2 regions of the Clostridium sp. 001 genome follow, and region 1 is predicted to be linked to the other one. Evidence: riboswitches for the same ligand, from Rfam matches in the RefSeq annotation. Region 1 holds a riboswitch; the other holds the start of a gene.
What was found. A riboswitch is a leader RNA that binds a small molecule or an ion and turns the genes downstream of it on or off. The one in region 1 is predicted to bind lysine.

Region 2: it holds a riboswitch for lysine, as region 1 does, so the genes downstream of both, B5S50_RS00810 (amino acid permease) here and B5S50_RS08700 (aspartate kinase) in region 1, are expected to answer to the same signal.

The regions. Positions count from the first base shown of each region.
Region 1 covers NZ_CP020473.1:1,902,456-1,907,116, reverse strand. The annotation lists gene B5S50_RS08710 (UvrD-helicase domain-containing protein) at 1-796, shown strand, start outside; gene hydE ([FeFe] hydrogenase H-cluster radical SAM maturase HydE) at 866-1,903, shown strand; lysine riboswitch at 1,957-2,161, shown strand; gene B5S50_RS08700 (aspartate kinase) at 2,261-3,463, shown strand; gene lysA (diaminopimelate decarboxylase) at 3,571-4,661, shown strand, end outside.
Region 2 covers NZ_CP020473.1:169,042-173,702, reverse strand. The annotation lists gene B5S50_RS00815 (MutS family DNA mismatch repair protein) at 1-1,743, shown strand, start outside; lysine riboswitch at 1,855-2,031, shown strand; gene B5S50_RS00810 (amino acid permease) at 2,155-3,618, shown strand; gene B5S50_RS00805 (glycerophosphodiester phosphodiesterase family protein) at 3,868-4,661, shown strand, end outside.

The DNA.
Region 1 (4,661 bases):
CAAAAAAAATAAGTTAATTTGGCTTAAAAACCCTGATGTAATTACATTATACAATGATTTTAATGGAAATAAACTGCTAATTTATGATGACTTAGCTCCTATTTTATATTTAAAAATAAAGCTGGAAGGGTTAAGATATAGAGATGAAGTAAGACATATAGTGATAGATGAAGCACAAGATTATTCCCCACTACAGTTTCGGGTTATTTATGAACTTACAAAGTGTAAATCTTTTACTATAGTAGGAGATACCAATCAGAAAATTATATTTTCAAAAGAGACACCTGCTGTAGAAAAATTGGAAAACATACTCCCAGATTTAGAGATAAAGCGTTTTTCATTAAATAAAAGCTATAGATCCACAAATGAAATAATTGATTATGCGAATAAATATCTAGAGGGGGATAAAACCGTACCCCTAGTTAGAAGTGGAAAAAAAGTTGTGGAAAAAAGGGTAGATAATTCCAAAGAACTTGTGGACAAAATACTCGATAATGTTGTAAAATTAAAAGAAAGAGGTTATGAAAGTATAGCCATAATTTGCAGGGATTTAAAAGACACGGAAGCTATAGGTAATTTAATAAAAGCAAAAATTCATATAAATGTGCTTGATAGAGAAGATATGATTTATTCCAGCGGTGAAGTTATACTTCCAAGTTATTTCGCAAAAGGTTTAGAATTTGACGCGGTTATAATGATAGACACCTGTGAAAAAGATGAAAATACATTAAAATATATAATGACTACAAGGGCACTGCATGAATTATATGTGTATAAGACTTCCTCGATTAATTAAAAGTTTACTGAGCTTCAGGTTTAAATCAATTATCCTGAAGCTCAGTGTTTTGTAAAGGAGATATGATCTATGGGGGATAAATTACTAGAATCAATTGAAAAAGCTGAATTGAATCATACACTTGATAAAAGTGAAATAGTTGAATTATTTAACAGTAACGAGCATAATGAAGAACTTTTTAAAGCGGCAGACAGAGTAAGAAAAAAATATGTGGGGGATGAAGTACATCTAAGAGGGCTGATAGAATTTTCTAATATATGCAAAAGAAATTGCATGTACTGCGGACTTAGACGTGATAATAAAAATATTAAAAGGTATAGAATAGAGCCGGATAAAATAATTGAATTAGCAAAAAAAGCAGTAGGATACGGCTACAAAACAGTTGTTTTGCAGTCTGGAGAAGACGATTACTATACTGTAGATAGGCTTAAATACATAATATCAAATATAAAAAAAATGGACATAGCTGTAACTCTCAGCATAGGTGAAAAGACTTTTGAAGAATATAAAGCTTTTAAAGAAGCTGGAGCAGATAGATATTTAATAAGAATAGAAACTACGGATCCGGAATTGTATGCAAAAATGGACCCCGGGATGAGTTATGAAAATAGAAAGCGCTGCTTGAAAGATCTTGGAAAGTTAGGGTATGAAGTTGGTACAGGATGCCTTATAGGTCTTCCTGGTCAAACTTTTGAGTCACTTGCAGAGGATATACTATTTTTTAAAGAAATAGACGCAGATATGGTAGGCGTAGGGCCTTTTATTCCAAATGCAGATACGCCTTTAAGAGATGAAAAAGGTGGAACGTTCATAAATGCTCTTAAAGTTATGGCTATAAGCAGACTGATTATGCCGGATATTAATCTTCCCGGTACAACAGCTATGGAAACTTTGAATCCAAGAGGCAGGACTATAGCTCTTCAGAGTGGAGCTAATGTAGTTATGCCAAATGTAACAGAAGGTGTGTATAGGAAACTTTATGCACTTTATCCAGGTAAAATTTGTACAGGTGATACTCCTGCCCAATGCAGGGATTGTATAACCGGTAAAATAATTACCATAGGAAGGGTTATATCTGGTTCTAAAGGATTTAGAGTAAAAAAATAGTTGAAATCATTAAATATTTGTGATAAACTTAGAACAATTTAATAAATTAGTTACCTTAGGGTAGAGGTGCTGTAACTATCAGTATTTATTTTTAGTCGGCGGACGTTGAAAAATAAAGAAAGGAGCTGCAGCCGAAAAAACTAGTTTGGCGAAACTGTTTTTGGCTTTGTACATAATATGTTCAAAGCTGTCATTGAAAAGGCATATTCATTTTATATGATTTAATGGATATACTTTTAGTGGAGAGCTACAAAGGTACACGACCATGCATATTTGTGCAGTATAGGTGTTGTGTCCCTTTACTGCACTATTTTTTTATAAGATTCATTGATAACAAACAATTTAGGGAGGAGTATTATGGCAATTATTGTTCAGAAATATGGAGGGAGTTCAGTAGGAACTCCAGAGAAGATAAAAAATGTAGCAAAGACGGTAGTTAGTAGGGTTGAAAATGGAGACAGTCTAGTAGTTGTAGTATCAGCTATGGGAGATACTACAGATGACTTAATAGCCCTTTCCAAAAAAATTACAGATACCCCAGATAAGAGAGAATTAGATGCACTTTTGTCTACTGGCGAAATGATGTCCTGTGCACTGCTTGCTATGGCTATCAAAGATTTAGGATGTGATGCTGTAAGTTATACAGCTTATCAAATTGGCATAAAAACTAGTGGACAATATGGCAAATCTCTTATATGTGATATAAATGGAGAAAAAATAAAGAAAAGTTTGGATGAAGGAAAAGTTGTAATTGCAGCAGGTTTCCAGGGTGTAAATGATAAAGGAGATATAACTACTCTAGGAAGAGGAGGGTCAGATACCTCAGCTGTTGCAATAGCTGTAAAACTAAAAGGAAGTTGTGAGATATATACAGATGTAGATGGCATATACAGTGTAGATCCTAGAAAATATAAAGACGCTAAAAAGCTAGATGAAATAGATTATGAGGAAATGCTTGAACTTTCAAGTTTAGGTGCTCAAGTTATGCATTCTAGATCCATAGAATTAGCTCAAAAGTATAATATACCTGTATATGTGGGATTAAGCAATAGTGATATAAAAGGAACAGTTATTAAGGGGGTAGATAGTATGAATTTAGAGAGTAAACCAGTAACAGGACTTGCAACAAGTGATGAAGATGCAGCAATAACGCTAACAAATATTGATAACGACATAAACATTATTTCCAATTTATTTGAGAAGATAGCAGAAAAGAGAGTAAATGTAGATATGATAAGCCAAACTGCACCTGTAAGTGGAAAGGTGAATATATCATTTACTGTACCAAAAGTTGATTTAAAAGATTGTCTTACCATTTTAAAAAACTATTTTAATGAAGAAACTAAAGTTGATATAGATGAAAACATTACTAAATTTTCAGTAGTTGGTATAGGAATGAAAACTACTTCCGGAGTAGTTGCAAAGATGCTTAAATTATTTAAAGAAAACAATATAGGTGTAAAGATGATAACTACATCTGAGATAAGAATTACTTGTGCTATAAAACAAGAAGATAAAATGAAAACTATAAACGTAGTAGCAAAAGAGTTTAATTTATAATTTTATTCGGGTAAAATTTATTAATAGTTATTATAAATCTTGACGTGTATTCGGAGTATGTTTATGAAATTAAAAGCATACTTAAAAACTTTTGGGAGGAAACCAGTGTGAAGATGATGGGTAGCATGGAAATCAGAAACAATGTTTTATACATTGGTGGGATGAGTACGGGGGAATTAGTAAAAGAATTTAAGACTCCTCTCTATGTAATGGATGAAGAATTAGTAAGGGATAGGTGCAGGAGATATTACAAATCTTTCGAGGCTGATAAAGCTAATAAGGTCACTTATGCGGGTAAAGCCTTTTTAACTTTGGCTATGTGTCAGATAATAAACAGTGAGGGATTGTATTTGGATGTAGTATCAGATGGAGAATTGTATACTGCACTAAAAAGCGGCTTTCCTATGGAAAAGGTCTATTTTCATGGAAATAATAAAACTTTAGATGAAATAGATATGGGAGTAAAACTGGGAGTAGGTAAGTTTGTAGTAGATAATTTCTATGAGATGGAAAAGATAAATTCTACAGCAAAGAAATATGGTAAAATACAAGAAATACTCCTTAGAGTGACACCAGGAATAGAAGCTCATACCCATGACTATATAAAAACTGGTCAAATAGATTCTAAATTTGGATTTACCATGTTAAATAATGAGGTTATGAATATAATAAAAAGTGCAGTTGATTTTCCTAATTTAAAATTTGTTGGAATCCACTGTCATATAGGTTCTCAAATATTTGAAACCAAACCTTATGAAGACGAAGTTGAAATTATGTTAAGTTTAGTTAAAAAAATAAAAGATGAATTGGGCTGTGAAGTAGAGGAATTAGACCTTGGTGGAGGATTTGGAATATACTATACTGAAGGGGATAAGCCTAAATCTGTAGAAGATTTTTGCAGTATTATACTTCAAAAGGCAAGGGAAAAAGCTAAAGAGCTTGATTTAAAACTTCCTACTCTTGTGATAGAACCTGGAAGGTCTATAATTGGTAATGCGGGAACAACTCTTTATACCGTAGGGTCTATAAAGAATATTCCAGACGTAAGAAAATATGTATCTGTAGATGGAGGCATGGCGGACAATATAAGGCCGGCTTTATATGGTGCAAAATACGAGTGTGTTCTAGCAAATAGAGTAAATGATGGTGCAAAAGAAACAGTTACTATAGCTGGAAAATCTTGCGAATCGGGAGACAT
Region 2 (4,661 bases), 1.7 Mb from region 1:
GTACGTATGAGTAGGTTACGTTTTTTAATATTTTTGCTAGGAATAATCTTTATAGTAGGTTTCTATATTAAAAACTATCACTATATGAGTTTAAGTATTTTCCTGGTTTCAGCTATATTGTTTGTACTTGCTGTAAGAATCCATGAAAAGTTAAAACAAAATACAGATTTTACAAAAAAACTAGTAAGAATAAATTGTAATTCGCTAAAAAGAATAGTTGGTGATTGGAAAGAATTTAACGAAAAAGGGGAAAGTTTTAAGGATGTAGAGCATAATTATTCCTGGGATCTTGATATATTTGGTGAAAACTCATTATTTCAATGTATTAATTGCTGTAATACTTATCTTGGAAAGGAAAACTTAAAAAATGTGCTGTCATCACCTTTAGGAAATTCTAAAGATATAGAAAAAAGACAAAGTGCAGTTTTGGAATTGTCCCATAAATTAAAGTGGAGACAGCATCTAGAGGCACAGAGTTCATCCATAGAAGATGATAGGGAGAGTGTTTCAAAGCTTAAAGAAATAGTTTCAACTGAGAATTCAATGTACAGAAATAAATACATTATAGGTGTATTTAAAATAATTCCTATTGTAACTATAATGCTTTTGCTTATGAGTTTTGTATTTCACTTTTTTAATAATTCTATAGGGTATGCAGCACTTGTAGTTCAAATAATTTTACTTTTACCAGGGGCTAAAAACAGATTTAGTACTTTAAACACGGTTTTCAATTTAAAAAGTAATATAAGATCTTATGAAAAAACCATATCCTTAATATGCAAAGAAGAATTTCAGTGTGATTACTTAAATGACTTAAAAAGTATGCTATTTAAAAAACAAAATGGAAAATTAAAAAATGCAGCAGAAGAAATATATAAACTAAAAAGGATATCAGAGAGCATATCTCAGCGCCAGAACATTGCCTATATAATACTTAATATATTTTTCCTTTGGGATTATCAGTGTATGTTTGCCTTTGAAAAGTGGAGGGAACAAAATGGCAGTGAGCTTTATGGATGGATTGAAACTGTTGGAAAATTTGAAATGTTGAGTAGTCTTGCAGTTATAGCATTTGACCATTCAAGTTGGACAATGCCTGAAATTTTGGATAAATCCTTAGTCTTAAAAGCAGATTCCATGGCACATCCTCTTTTAGGGGATAAGGCAGTTTGTAATAATCTAGATTTGGGCAAAAATTCTAAAGTAGCACTTATCACAGGATCAAATATGTCGGGGAAAAGTACTTTTTTAAGAACAGCAGGTATAAATTTAGTACTTGCTTATTCGGGGGCACCGGTTCGTGCAAAATCATTTTGTTGTTCTATAATGAGTATTTACACCTGTATGCGAATAAGTGACAATTTAGAAAAAAATATATCTTCTTTTTATGGAGAAATTTTGAGAATAAAATCTATTGTAGAAGCTGCTAATAGAGGAGAAAATATTTTTTTCTTATTAGATGAAATATTTAAAGGTACTAATTCTATAGATAGGCACACTGGAGCCAAGATACTTATAAATGAATTGATGGACTCTAATACCTGTGGTATGGTATCAACTCATGATTTGGAATTATGTGATATAGAGAATGAAAGTAATGAAAGAGTAAAAAATTATCATTTTAGAGAATATTATAAAGATAATAAAATACAGTTTGATTATAAATTGCATAGAGGTGCATCGAAAACGAGAAATGCTCTGTATCTTATGAAAATGGCAGGAATTAATGTACCTGACAATTAATCTGATATATTTTTTGCATATTCAATAATATTTTTACAAAATGTACTTTAGAGTATAAAATCTATTGACTAACTTAAAGTTTTAGTTCATAATATATTAATATAAGTGAATAACTGAGGTAGAGGTGCAGAATTTAAGAGTAGAGTTGAGGAGTTAAGCACTATGATACAGCTTGAAAGGAAATTTTGCCGAAGTTATTTAGCAAATGCTTTAATGCTAAGTAATTGGGTTTACATAAAATATATGTAAAACTGTCACAAGGTTAATTTGTGGAGAGCTATCATTCGTTATAGGATTAATATGTCTTTATATAACCTTGAGTGTACTCTCAAGGTTATTTTTATGATCACCTTATGTCCGTCTTAGTTATATCACTTATCGGAAATTAAAAACCGATAAGGGGGGAAAAAAATGCAGAGTGTTGCAGAACAAAAACAAGAGGGGACCTATGAACTTAAAAGAGGGCTTAAAGCCAGACATTTAAATATGATTGCTTTGGGTGGAGCTATAGGAACAGGGTTATTTTTAGCTCTAGGAGCTACGATTAAACAGGCAGGTCCTGGAGGAGCACTTGTGGCTTATGGCTGTATAGGAGTTATGGTTTATTTTTTAATGACAAGTTTAGGAGAAATGGCAACGTACATGCCTGATTCAGGTTCCTTTAGTACATATGCCACTAAGTTTGTAGATCCTGCACTGGGGTTTGCACTTGGATGGAACTATTGGTACAATTGGGCTATAACTGTTGCAACAGAAATGGTAGCAGGGGCCTTGATAATGAAATTTTGGTTTCCAGGTGTACCATCTATTATATGGAGTATATGTTTTTTAGTACTTATAGTTGGACTTAATTTATTGTCTGCAAAAGCTTATGGAGAATCAGAATTTTGGTTTGCAGGTATTAAGGTCTTTACAGTTATCGTATTCTTAATTGTAGGTGTGGCAACTATTTGTGGAATATTTAATGGAAAACCTGTAGGATTTAAAAACTTTACAGTAGGAGATGCACCTTTTGTAGGTGGTTTTAAATCTATATTTTTAGTTTTCTTAATTGCAGGATTTTCTTTTCAAGGTACAGAGCTTATAGGTATAGCAGCAGGAGAAAGTGAAAATCCAGAAAAAACTATACCAAAGGCAATTAATGCTGTATTTTGGAGAATAATATTATTTTATATAGGTACAATATTTGTAGTAGGAGCTCTTATACCTTATATGAATGCAGGAGTTGATACAAGTCCTTTTACGATGGTATTTCAAAAGGCAGGTATAGCAGGGGCAGCTTCTCTTATGAATGCAGTTGTTTTAACCTCAGTTCTATCTGCAGGAAATTCTGGAATGTATGCTTCAACAAGAATGTTATATTCTATGGCTAAAGAAAAAAATGCACCTGCATGTTTTGCAAAAGTTAATTCAAGGGGAGTACCAGTAAATTCACTTATACTTACTACTATAGTGGCATCTGCTTGTTTTTTAACTGGATTTTATGCAGAAACTACAGTGTATGTATGGCTGGTAGCAGCTTCAGGACTAGCAGGATTTGTAGCATGGGTTGGAATAGCACTTTGCCATTATCGCTTTAGAAAGGCATATGTTTTTCAAAAACGTGATTTTAGTAAATTAAAATATAAAGCTAAATTATTTCCACTGGGTCCGATTATAGCACTTGTACTTTGCATTGTGGTTATCTTGGGTCAAGGTATTACTTATTTTGGAGAAGCTAAAATAGATTGGGGTGGAGTTATTTCTTCATATATAGGACTGCCTTTATTCTTAGGTCTATGGATATGGTATAAAAAAAGGCATAGTACAAAAGTTATTAAATTAGAGGATGTAGATTTTAATAGTATTGAAAAAGAAGTAGAAAATATGAAGTAATATTTTGGCAAAAAGTTTCTAGGGAGTTTACTTTCCTAGGAACTTTTTTATGTTTTATAGATTAGACTATTATAGATAATTTATGGTAGAATTAGAAGAGCAATGATGAAAAAAATCATGTTCTTGTCTAGTATTGTATTTTTAAATTAAAATTAAATCTGCTAAAATATTTAGCTAAGCTTAAGGCTTTATCAATAAGGGGGGGGTAATAGTATTTATAAAAAGGTATTTACAAATGTTATCCTTATATTGTTTACTGCATTACTTTTAAAAGTTATGGCTGTAACTTTTTATTACAATACCAATTCTCTTTCTCTTAAATATTCGTCTAATATAAGAATTAATAAATTAAATGATATAAGTTACAAAAGAAAAGACAATATACCAAAAAAAGTTAATAATACTGTAATGCAAAATGAACCTATAGTAATAGCTCATCGTGGAGCAAATAGATTTGCTCCTGAAAATTCCATTCCTGCTATTGATATTGCAGGTAAAATGGGATATTGGGGAGTAGAATTAGATGTATGCTCTTCCTCCTATGGTGTTTTATATTTACTCCATGATCCTACACTTAATAGAACAACTAATGGAAGGGGACCAATAACAAAAAAGTCGTCAGACGAAATAGATGAGCTTAAGATTGATAAGGGGGCAAATATAGCTCAATATCCTAATTTAAAAGTACCTCGATTTGAGGAAGCATTGACGGAATGTTCTAAATACAATCTCGTACCAATATTTGAAATTAAATTTCTAAGTAGAAGAAATAGAGATATTAATACATTTTTAGATATTATCCATGAATATGGTTACGAAAAAAAAGTCATTGTTCATTCATTTAATTATCAAGCTTTGGAATATTTAAAAAGTAAGGATAATCAGATTCGTATAATGCCAATTATAAATCCAAATAGCAGACTCCATGGTTATATGTATGCGAAGTCTATAGGGGCTGTAGCTTTAGATTCCAGATATGATTTTCTTACTAAGAAAATTGTACAATTGGCTCATAAAGATGGGTTAAAGGTATTTTGTTGGAC